DNA from 2 places in the Micromonospora sp. NPDC003816 genome. Region 1 is predicted to be linked to the other one. Evidence: riboswitches for the same ligand, from Rfam matches in the RefSeq annotation. Region 1 holds a riboswitch; the other holds the start of a gene.
What was found. A riboswitch is a leader RNA that binds a small molecule or an ion and turns the genes downstream of it on or off. The one in region 1 is predicted to bind S-adenosylmethionine.

Region 1 (5,140 bases):
ACGATGCCGGCCTCGATGGCGTCGATCAGCGAGAAGTCGCTGACCACCCAGGGAAAGAGCGTGCCCTCCCGGTAGCCGGATCCGGCCAGGAAGAAGGGGGTCGCAGAGAGGTCGTACACCCTCTTGATGCCGACCTTGGCGCGGACCGCTTCCAGGCCGCTGAACCATATGCGGGCCTCCTCGGCCCGGTCGGCGGCCTCTTTGCGCTCGTCGCCGCGCAGATCCTCGACGGTGTCGGCGTCCGGCTCTGGCTCACCGGCACGTCCCCGGTAGCAGTGGTGTGCCTCGTCGTTGAAGACAACGATCTCCGACGATCCGCCGAGTTCGCGCAGCACCCGGGTGACCATCTGGGCCGGGGTCTCCCGGAACGGGTCGGGTCGACCGGGTGCCACCAGTGCCTTGGTGTTTCCGGTCGCGTTGCGGCCGAAGCGGGTTTCGCGGAGCTGGAAGGCGTGGAAATTGGTGATTACCAGCTTTGCCTGGCCGAGGTCGTCGGCGAACTCGGCCGGCACCAGATCACGCTCGCGGTAGTAGTTGCCCGGATCCTCGGGCAGCAGGACCCGCAGCCGGTCGCGGATGGTGAGGCCGGGGGTCACCACGAGGAACCGTTTCGCGAAGGTCCTGTCGTACGGCGCATGGACCTTGTTGATCGTCTGCCACGCGATCAACATGGCCATCACCACGGTCTTGCCGGTGCCGGTCGCCATCTTGAGGGCGGCTCGTGGCAGACCGTTGTTGTGCTCAGCGTTGTGCGCGTCCAGATCGTTGTTGATCCAACTTCCCTGCCACTTGGTCGCTCCCTCGGCAAGGAAGATCGCCGTCTCGACCGCCTCACGCTGGCAGAACAGGATTTTGTTGTCCCGCTCCGGATCGCTCCAGTACTCCAGCAGGCGGCGGGTCACCGGGGTGACGTTCGGCCAGCCCGCCGTCCGCCACGCGTCGACCCGTTCCCGGACATCATTGACCTGCTTGTTGGGCTTGATGTCGTCTTCGGTGAAGACCTGCAACTCAAGCTGCTGTCCCCGCTTGCGAGGTCGCGGCACCGGGATGAAGAAGCTCGACGGCCGCCGCTGCTCCTCGACCCGGTCGGTGATGCCGTCCCGGTCGAAGGCGAAGTGGCGGGTGGGGCGGCCGTATGGCGAGTTGATGATCGGGTTGTCGATGACCCGGTCGCTCAACGCTGACCTCCCGGTTGAGTTGGATGTTGCAGATTCGAGCGACAGCCTATACCGGCCGTTAGATATCGAGGCTGAGGAGCCTGTTGTGGCGTTCAAAGGGCGGTCGACGCTACGAGTGCGCATGGTCGCGTACCGGAGGGTGATGTTGAGTGCGCTTGCGTTCGCGTCAGAGAACCTGGGACAGGAAGCGGCGTAGGCGCGGGTGCTCGGCCGACTCGAAGATCGCGGCCGGCTCGCCGGCCTCCAGCACCACTCCGGCGTCCATGAACGCGACGGTGTCGGCGACCTCGCGCGCGAAACCCATCTCGTGGGTCACCACCACCATGGTCATGCCCTGCGACGAGAGGTCCGCCATCAGCGACAGCACGCCCTTGACCAACTCCGGGTCGAGCGCCGAGGTGGCCTCGTCGAAGAGCATCACCTGCGGCTGCATGGCCAGCGCCCGGGCGATGGCCACCCGCTGCTGCTGCCCGCCGGACAGATGCGCCGGCCGGGCGTCGGCCTTCGCCGCCAGCCCCACCCGGTCCAGGTGGGTACGCGCCACCGCCACCGCCTCGTCCTCGCCGAGCTTGCGGATGCGCCGTAGCGCGACGGTGATGTTGCGCAGCACGCTCATGTGCGGGAAGAGGTTGAACTGCTGGAACACCATGCCGACCCGCTGCCGCAGGGCGTCCGGGTCGTCGCGCAGCACGCTGCGTCCGTCCAGCAGCACGTCACCCTTGTCCGGTTCGAGGAGCCGGTTGACGGTCCGCAGGAGCGTCGACTTACCGGACCCGGAGGGGCCGATCACGCAGGCGGTCGCGCCGCGTGCGACGTCCAGGTCCACCCCACGCAGCACCTGGTGAGGGCCGAAGGCCAGGTGTACGTCGCGCAGGCTCAGGCTGACCGAGGTGCTCATCGTTGGTTGCCTCCGGCGGCGCCGGGCAGCGCCAGGTCGAGGTCGTCCGGGTCGTCACCGGCCGGTCCGGTCGCCGGGCGGCCGTGCCGCAGCCGCCGGTCGATCCAGTTGACGACGTGCGTCAGCGGCACGGTCAGGGTCAGATAGAAGAGCCCGGCGAGCAGCAGCGCCGACTGGTTGCCGGTGTTGGCCGCGTAGTCCTGCCCGATCCGGAACAGCTCCCGCTGGCTGGCCAGCAGACCGAGGAAGTAGACCAGGCTGGAGTCCTTGATCAGTGCGATGAGCTGGTTGACCCAGGCCGGCAGGACCCGCCGGACACCCTGCGGGATCACCACCACCCGCATCGCCTCCCACCAGGAGAAACCGAGCGCGCGGGCGGCCTCCACCTGGGTGGCCTCCACCGACTGGATGCCGGAGCGGAAGATCTCCCCGATGTACGCCGACGCGATCAGCGACAGCGCCAGGATGCCCAGCGGGTACGGGTTGGGTCCCCACACCTGCATGCCCAACGGCGCCAGACCGACCCCGATCAGCAGGATCGTCGCCGCCGCCGGCAGACCGCGGAACACGTCGGTGTAGACCCGGGCCGGCCACCGCAACCAGCGGGTACGCGAGATGCCCGCGACGGCCAGCACGATGCCCATGGCGGAGCCGAGCAGGGCGGCGGTGACCGCCAGGATCAGCGTGTTCGGCAACCCGACGGTGATCATGTCGGGCAGCGCCTCGCGCATCGACTCCCAGTCGAAGAACGTCTCCCACAGGGTGCGCAACGGATCCACGGTCGACCTCCGCCCTACTCGCTCGTCGTCCTACCTCAGGAGGCGGCCGGCGCCGACACCTCGCCGCTGCCCGGGGTGAAGTCGGCCGGGATCGGCCGGCCCGGGTAGTACTGCTCCTGGAGGCGGGTCCAGGTGCCGTCGGCGATGACCTCGTCCAGGGCCCGGTTCAGCGCCTCGCGCAGCGTGTCGTTGCCCTTGGCGACCGCGTACGCGGTGGGTGCCGGGCTGAGTTCCTTCGCCGCGACCGTGATCCTGCCGCCGCTGTCGGCGGCGGTCTTCTCGCCGATCTCGGCCGGGGCGATCCAGGCGTCGGCGGTGCCCGCCTTGAGCTGGTTGATCGCGCCGTTGTAGTCCGGCACCCGCACCGGGTCGAGGCCACGCCCGGTGGCGTAGTCGTCCTGGACGGTGCCCTGCACGACGACCACCCGCTTGCCCGACAGCTCGTCGAAGCTCGCCAGCGTCGAACCGGCGGGCACGTCGAGGCCGAAGTATCCGAAGTCGTAGCCGTTGCCGAAGTCGACCGTCTTCTTCCGCGCCTCGGTGATCGTGATCGAGGAGCTGCCGACGTCGAACTTGCGGTTGTTGACCTGGGCGAGCAGACCGGAGAAGTCGGTGCCGACGAACTCGACCCGCAGCCCGAGCTTGTCGGCGGCGGCGACCAGCAGGTCGTTGTCGAACCCGGTGAACTCGCCGTCCTTGAGGTACACGTTCGGCGGTGCGTCGGTCAGCGTGCCGGCCCGCAGCACCCCCGGCTGGAGCAGGTTGTACGGGTTCTCGGCGGGGTCACCGTCCGCGCCGCAGGCGGTGAGGGTGACGGCGGCGAGCACGGCGGTGACGCCGACGGCGGCGGCCCGGGTGAGGGCAGGAAGGAATCGCACAGGTGTCTCCTGATGAGCGGCGGCGGGCACGCACGTGCCACACCGACGGTCCGCCGTGGGACGGACCGCGAAGGATGGGAACGAACGGGGTGGTCGTCCGACCGGGTGGGGTCGACGGCCGGGTGGCGACGCGGTCAGCTACACGCGGCGCTGCACACCCGCATCATGTCGACGTGCCGACGCCGGGTCAGGTGCCGGCAGGCAACCGGTCGATCGGGGTACGCCATGGCTCTCCTCGAGGTCGTGATGACCTGGGACACCAGGCCACGCTTGCACCGGAGATCGCTCCGATGCCTGGTCCTCACCCGGGGCACCCCTGCGCGGACGAGGGTTGCCGGCCAGCGAGCCGGGGCTTGACGCTGACGCTCTTGACCTGCCGCCGAGGCTAGCAGCCCGTGACGGGGCAGCGTCCACCCGTTATGACCACGCTCACGCGGGGTGTTGCCCGCTGCCCGCGTGATCCCTTACGGTCTGCTCAGCGGTGGGCGGTGCGGTCCGCATCCGACCCGACACCGCCGGTGGTCCGTCACGCGGACCGGGGAGGTGGAAACCCCGGGCCCCGCGCACGTGGCGGTCGGGACCGGCGGGCGAACCCCGACCGGCGGTCGGCGCGTCGAGGCGCCGGGCCGACGGTGTCCGGGGCGCGGAACCCACCGGGAGCACCCCGTGTATCTCACCCCTCACGAGCAGGACCGCCTGCTCGTCCACGTGGCGGCGGACGTCGCCCGACGCCGCCGCGAGCGCGGCCTGCGTCTCAACTACCCGGAAGCCGTCGCGGTGCTCACCGCCTTCCTCCTCGAAGGTGCCCGCGACGGGGCGTCCGTGGTCGACCTGATGGCCTCCGGCCGCACCGTCCTGAGCCGGGACGACGTGCAGGACGGCATCCCCGAGCTGCTGAGGGAGGTGCAGGTGGAGGCGACGTTCCCGGACGGCACCAAGCTGGTGACGGTGCACCACCCGATCCCGTGATCCCCGGGGAGATCCTGCCGGCGGCGCGGCCGGTGGAGATCAACGCCGGACGTCCGGTGACCACGCTGCTCGTGGTGAACACCGGTGACCGGCCGGTGCAGGTCGGGTCGCACTACCACTTCGCCGAGGCCAACCCGGCCCTGGACTTCGACCGGTCCGCCGCCTGGGGGCAGCGTCTCGCCGTACCGGCCGGCACGTCCGTGCGGTTCGAACCGGGCGTGAGCCGCACCGTGGACCTGGTGCCGCTGCGCGGCGCGCGGATCGTCCCCGGCCTGCGCGGCGAGTGCGCCGGCCCGCTGGACCCGGCCCCGACGACGGCGGTGCCCGACGGCGGCGCGCAGCGGAGCGGAGCGACGGCATGAGCATGGTGGAGCGGGAGCGCTACGTGGCGCTCTACGGGCCGAGTACGGGCGACCGGATCCGGCTGGCCGACACGAA
Region 2 (5,140 bases), on a different contig from region 1:
TCGGTGCACCGGCGGGTCCGCAAGTACAGCCACGGAATGCGGCAACGGTTGGCCATCGCCCAGGCCATGCTCGGCCTGCCCGAGCTGCTGGTGCTCGACGAGCCGACCGACGGGCTGGACCCGCCACAGATCGCCGAGATGCGCCGGGTGCTTCAGCGGTACGCCACCGACGGGCGCGCGGTGCTGGTCTCCAGTCACCTGCTCGCCGAGGTGGAGCAGACCTGCACCCACGCCGTGGTGGTCAACAAGGGCCGGATCGTGGCCTCCGGGCCGGTGGAGGACATCGTCGGTGACTCGCCCAGCGTGCTGTTCGAGGTGAGCGACCCGACCGCGGCCCGGGACGTGCTCAACGACCTCGGTGGCGTACGGGTGCTGGACGACGCCGATGGGCACCTGGTGGTGGACACCAACGGCACCGCGCGCAGCGAGGTGGTCGCCGAGTTGGTACGGGCCGGTATCGGAGTGGACCGGGTGGTGCCCCGGCGCCGCCTGGAGGACGCGTTCCTCGCCCTGGTGGGCGAGAACTCTCGGGGAAGCGGGGACCGGTGATGGCGGGATCGACCGTGCAGCCGACGCGGGAGGAGTCCGGGGTGGCTCCGTCGGGTGCCGCCGCCGGCTACCGGCCGTCGAGGACGTTGCCGTTCGGCGCCGAGTTCCGCCGTCAGGCGGCGCGGCGGCGTACCCAGTTGGCGCTCGGTTTCATGGTGCTGCTGCCGTTGATCATCCTGATCGCCTTCCAGTTCGACTCGGGTGACGACGACAGCGGCCGGGGCGAGTTCGGCAGCCTCGTCTCGTTCGCCACCTCCGGCGGACTGAACTTCACCCTGTTCACCATCTTCGTCTCCGCCTCGTTCCTGCTGGTCGTGGTGGTGGCGCTGTTCTGCGGCGACACGGTGGCCAGCGAGGCGAGCTGGGGCAGCCTGCGTTACCTGTTGGCGGTGCCGGTGCCCCGGGCCCGGCTGTTGACGGTGAAGCTGCTGGTGGCGCTCGCCTACTCGGCGTTCGCGCTGGTGCTGCTCGCCGGTACGGCCCTGCTGATCGGCACCCTGCGGTACGGCTGGTCGCCGCTGCGCAGCACGGTCGCCGCACAGCTCGAACCCGGCGAGGGTTTGCTCCGCCTGCTCGCGGTGCTCGGCTACCTGGCGGTCGTCCTGCTGGTCGTCGCCGGTCTGGCGTTCCTGCTCTCGGTGGTCACCGATGCCGCGCTGGGCGCGGTGGGTGGTGCGGTGCTGCTGTGGATCCTCTCCAGCATCCTGGACCAGATCACCGCGCTCGGCGCGATCCGGTCGTTCCTGCCGACCCACTACAGCACCGCCTGGCTGGGGTTGCTCTCCACGCCGGTGCAGACCGACGACATCGTCCGGGGCGCCGTCTCGGCGATCTGCTACGCCACCCTCTTCTGGGGGCTCGCCTTCTGGCGCTTCACCCGCAAGGACATCACCAGCTGAGTGCGGCGTCGACGCCGTCGTCCGCCGACTCGGTGGGCGTCGGCGTCGGGCCCGTCCGCTTCTTCCAGGCGCTGACTCCGATCCGGTCGGTGTTGCCGAGGTCGATCGGCCCCTCCATGTCGAGTTCCTGCCCCGGCTGCCCCTTGGCCGCCGCGATCTCCACCCGCGCGGCGTCGGTGGCGACCACGGTCGGATCGTCGACCAGGTTGCGCCAGATCACGGCCGCTCCGGCCGTGGCGCCCGGTGCCAGCACCAGCGGCCGGGGTGGGTCGTCGAAGCCCGAGGCGATTCCGGCCGCCCCCTCGACCACCCGGACGGTGATCGGTGCCCCCTCGCCGTCGAACAGACGCAGCGCCGGATAGCCGCGCAGCTTGTACGGGCGGTCGCCGCAGTTGACCAGCTCCACGCCCATCGCCCGGAGCCCCATGGCCGCGCTGACGCCGAGGTAGCGGATCCGTACCCCCGATTCGGGGCAGACCTCCGGCGCGTCCGGGCCGGCCGTGGTCGGGCTCGTGGCCGGGTCGGCCTGCTCCGTCGGTCCGTCACCCGGGACGTTGCCGGACGCGTCGGTCGGTGCGCAGCCGGCGAGCAGCGCGAAGGCGGTCAGCAGCGCGACGAGCCGAGGACGCCGGTAGGCCCGGCCTCCGTCGCCGCGTCTCGTGGTCGTATCCGGCATCGATCCCCCGTGGATTTCTCGCATCGGCCCATCGTCGCATCACGGTCCTCGATCGTTCGGCGGGCAGTCGGGGTGGCGAGGTGGGCGCTTCGGGACGGCCTCCCGGTCGGTCGGGGACCGCCCCGCGTACCGGCTGGTGGGACGACGGTGGCCGCTTCCGGACCCGGGTGGGCGCGCGGCCCCGGATCGGATGACCGCGACTTGTTGCCGTCAGATGTCCAGGGTGTACAGGGAGTCGTTACGGAGGGTGATCGAAATGATCTTCGCCGAGGGGGGTTCCCTCGGGAGTTCCAGTCGCTACCATCGATGTGGGAGCGTTCCCAAAGGAAGAGATTGCATCGACAAATATTTATCAGTCCCGCATTCTGGTTGCCCTCGTCCATCCACAATGGAGGTTCCGGAATGCGTACTGACCGGTTCGGCGGGCCGGCCCTGTCCCTGTTCCGCATGGTCATCGGCCTGCTGTTTCTCTGCCACGGGTTGTCGTCTCTGTTCGGCGTCTTCGGCGGTGCCCGGGGGAGCGGTGAACCCGTCCCGCTCGGCACCTGGCCGGGCTGGTGGGCCGCGCTGATCCAGGCCGTCTGCGGTGCCCTCGTGCTCCTCGGTCTCTTCACCCGACCGGCGGCACTGGTGGCGTCGGGCTCGATGGCCTACGCCTACTTCGTCGTCCACCAGCCCGAGGCGCTGCTGCCGCTGCGCAACCACGGCGAGCTGTCGGTGCTGTTCTGCTGGTCGTTCCTGCTGATCGCGGTGCTCGGCCCGGGTAGCTGGGCGCTGGACAACCTGCTGCGCCAGCGCAACGGTGCCGCACTGGACCTGAAGGCGGCCGAACGCAGGTCCGTACCGGCCTGACCCGGCCGGTGCGGTGACCGACCGACGCTCGTGCGCGACCCTGGACCAGGTCACCCCGGCGCTGCCGGGGCTGCCCGATCCAGGGTCGACGCGCTTGCGCGGGTGGTGGCGGCGGTGAGGAATCGCTCACAGGCTGAGATCGAACGCTGACGAGCGCGGCGGGATTGCCTAGACTCGGCGGCACAACTGAATACCTCATCCAGAGGGGCTGAGGGATACGGCCCGAAGACGCCCCGGCAACCACCCCGCGCGCTCATCGCTGAGCGTCCCGTGGGGCAGGTGCCAATTCCGTCCCCGCCGCAGGGTGCGATGTGGGGGAAGATGAGAGGACTCGGACATGACGTCGACGCTCGCCCCTACCGGGATCGACACCACCGCCAGCCCCGCCCGCGCCCTGGTCTGCCGCGCCTGTTCCGCCCGCTACCCGTTGGCCGCGCAGCACGCCTGTTACGAGTGTTTCGGCCCGCTGGAGGTCGACTACGACCCGGCGGCCCTCGCCACCGTGACCCGTGAGCAGATCGAGGCGGGCCCGCAGAACATCTGGCGCTACGCGGCGCTGCTCCCCGCCGGCCAGGACCCGGCCACCCGGGTCACCCTGGACCCCGGTTTCACGCCGCTGGTCGCCGCCGACCAGCTCGCCGCCGAGCTGGGCATCACCGGCCCGCTCTGGATCAAGGACGACAGCGCCAACCCCACCCACTCGTTCAAGGACCGGGTCGTCTCGGTCGCGCTGACCGCCGCCCGGGCGCTCGGCTTCGCCCGGTTCGCCTGCGCCTCCACCGGCAACCTGGCCAACTCCGTCGCCGCCCACGCGGCCCGCGCCGGCACCCCGTCGGTGGTGTTCATCCCCAGCGACCTGGAGCAGGGCAAGGTCGTGACCACCGCCGTCTACGGCGGCGAGCTGGTGGCCATCGACGGTTCGTACGACGACGTGAACCGGCTTTGCGGCGAGCTGGTGGAGACCGACGAGTTCGAGGACACCGCCTTCGTCAACGTCAACGTCCGGCCGTACTACGCGGAGGGCTCCAAGACGCTCGGCTACGAGGTCGCCGAGCAGCTCGGCTGGCGGATCCCGGCCCAGGTGGTCATCCCGATGGCCTCCGGTGAGCTGCTCACCAAGGTCGACAAGGCGTTCAGCGAACTGGTCGAGATCGGCCTGGTCGAGGCGCCGGCCGGCGGGTGGAAGGTCTTCGGCGCCCAGTCGGCCGGATGCAACCCGATCGCCACCGCCCTGCACGGCGGCGGTGACACCATCACCCCGGTCAAGCCGACCGGGATCGCCAAGTCGCTCAACATCGGCGACCCGGCGGCCGGTCTGTACGCCCTGGAGGCGGTACGCCGGACCGGCGGCTGGATGGACTACGCCGACGACGACGAGATCCGTGCCGCCGTGCGGCTGCTGGCGCGTACCACCGGGGTCTTCGCCGAGACGGCGGGCGGGGTGACCGTCGCGGTGCTGCGCAAGCTGGTCGAGTCCGGAAAGCTGGACCCGACCGCGGAGACGGTGGTCTACAACACCGGTGAGGGGCTCAAGACGCTCGACGCGGTCGCGGGCGAGGTCGGGCCGACCCACCGGATCAAGCCGTCGCTGCGGGCCGCCCGCGACGCCGGCCTGCTCGGCTGAGACACGCCGCGAGCCCGTCGCCCGAAGTGGCATGTTGCACGCCGACCGATCCGCCGGGTAACGGGCTTTTAGCGGTGAGTGCGGAAAACACGCCGTCGAGTACTTGACGGCAGGAACCGGGCGGCGCAAGATGCTTCGTGCGGGAGGGCGTTTCGCCGTAGACTTTCAGTCTTTACGACCCAGCGCCGGAGGCGTTGTGCGATCGTCCCTCCCGACCAAGCTTTCCGAAGGGGCCGGCGAATAATCGCTGGCCCCTTCGTCGGTCGTCCCGCAGGCTGCGGAGATGGCCATCACCATCACCTCCTTCGGTCCCGACGACGAGTCGGCCATCGAACAGGCGTACCGGATCGGTGCCGACTACACCGCGACCGACCTGCCGGACTACCCCCCGTTCAGTCGGCAGCGGTTCACCTCGCTGTTCCACCAGCCGATGCCGGGCACCGAGACCCTCGCCCTGCTGGCCCACGTCGACGGCACCCCGGCCGGCTACCTGCTGCTCGACCTGCCGCAACTCGACAACACCGAGAACGCCTCCGGCGA

Region 2: another riboswitch for S-adenosylmethionine. It lies ahead of thrC (threonine synthase); the one in region 1 lies ahead of ACFYTT_RS29565 (ABC transporter substrate-binding protein).

The regions. Positions count from the first base shown of each region.
Region 1 covers NZ_JBIANP010000017.1:34,404-39,543, forward strand. The annotation lists gene ACFYTT_RS29550 (BPTD_3080 family restriction endonuclease) at 1-1,178, opposite strand, end outside; gene ACFYTT_RS29555 (amino acid ABC transporter ATP-binding protein) at 1,345-2,076, opposite strand; gene ACFYTT_RS29560 (amino acid ABC transporter permease) at 2,073-2,855, opposite strand; gene ACFYTT_RS29565 (ABC transporter substrate-binding protein) at 2,891-3,733, opposite strand; SAM riboswitch class IV at 3,995-4,107, opposite strand; gene ACFYTT_RS29570 (urease subunit gamma) at 4,400-4,702, shown strand; gene ACFYTT_RS29575 (urease subunit beta) at 4,699-5,064, shown strand; gene ACFYTT_RS29580 (urease subunit alpha) at 5,061-5,140, shown strand, end outside.
Region 2 covers NZ_JBIANP010000004.1:79,790-84,929, forward strand. The annotation lists gene ACFYTT_RS16000 (alpha/beta fold hydrolase) at 1-549, shown strand, start outside; gene ACFYTT_RS16005 (ABC transporter permease) at 549-1,448, shown strand; gene ACFYTT_RS16010 (DUF4232 domain-containing protein) at 1,438-2,124, opposite strand; gene ACFYTT_RS16015 (DoxX family protein) at 2,527-2,976, shown strand; SAM riboswitch class I at 3,169-3,304, shown strand; gene thrC (threonine synthase) at 3,314-4,600, shown strand; gene ACFYTT_RS16025 (GNAT family N-acetyltransferase) at 4,884-5,140, shown strand, end outside.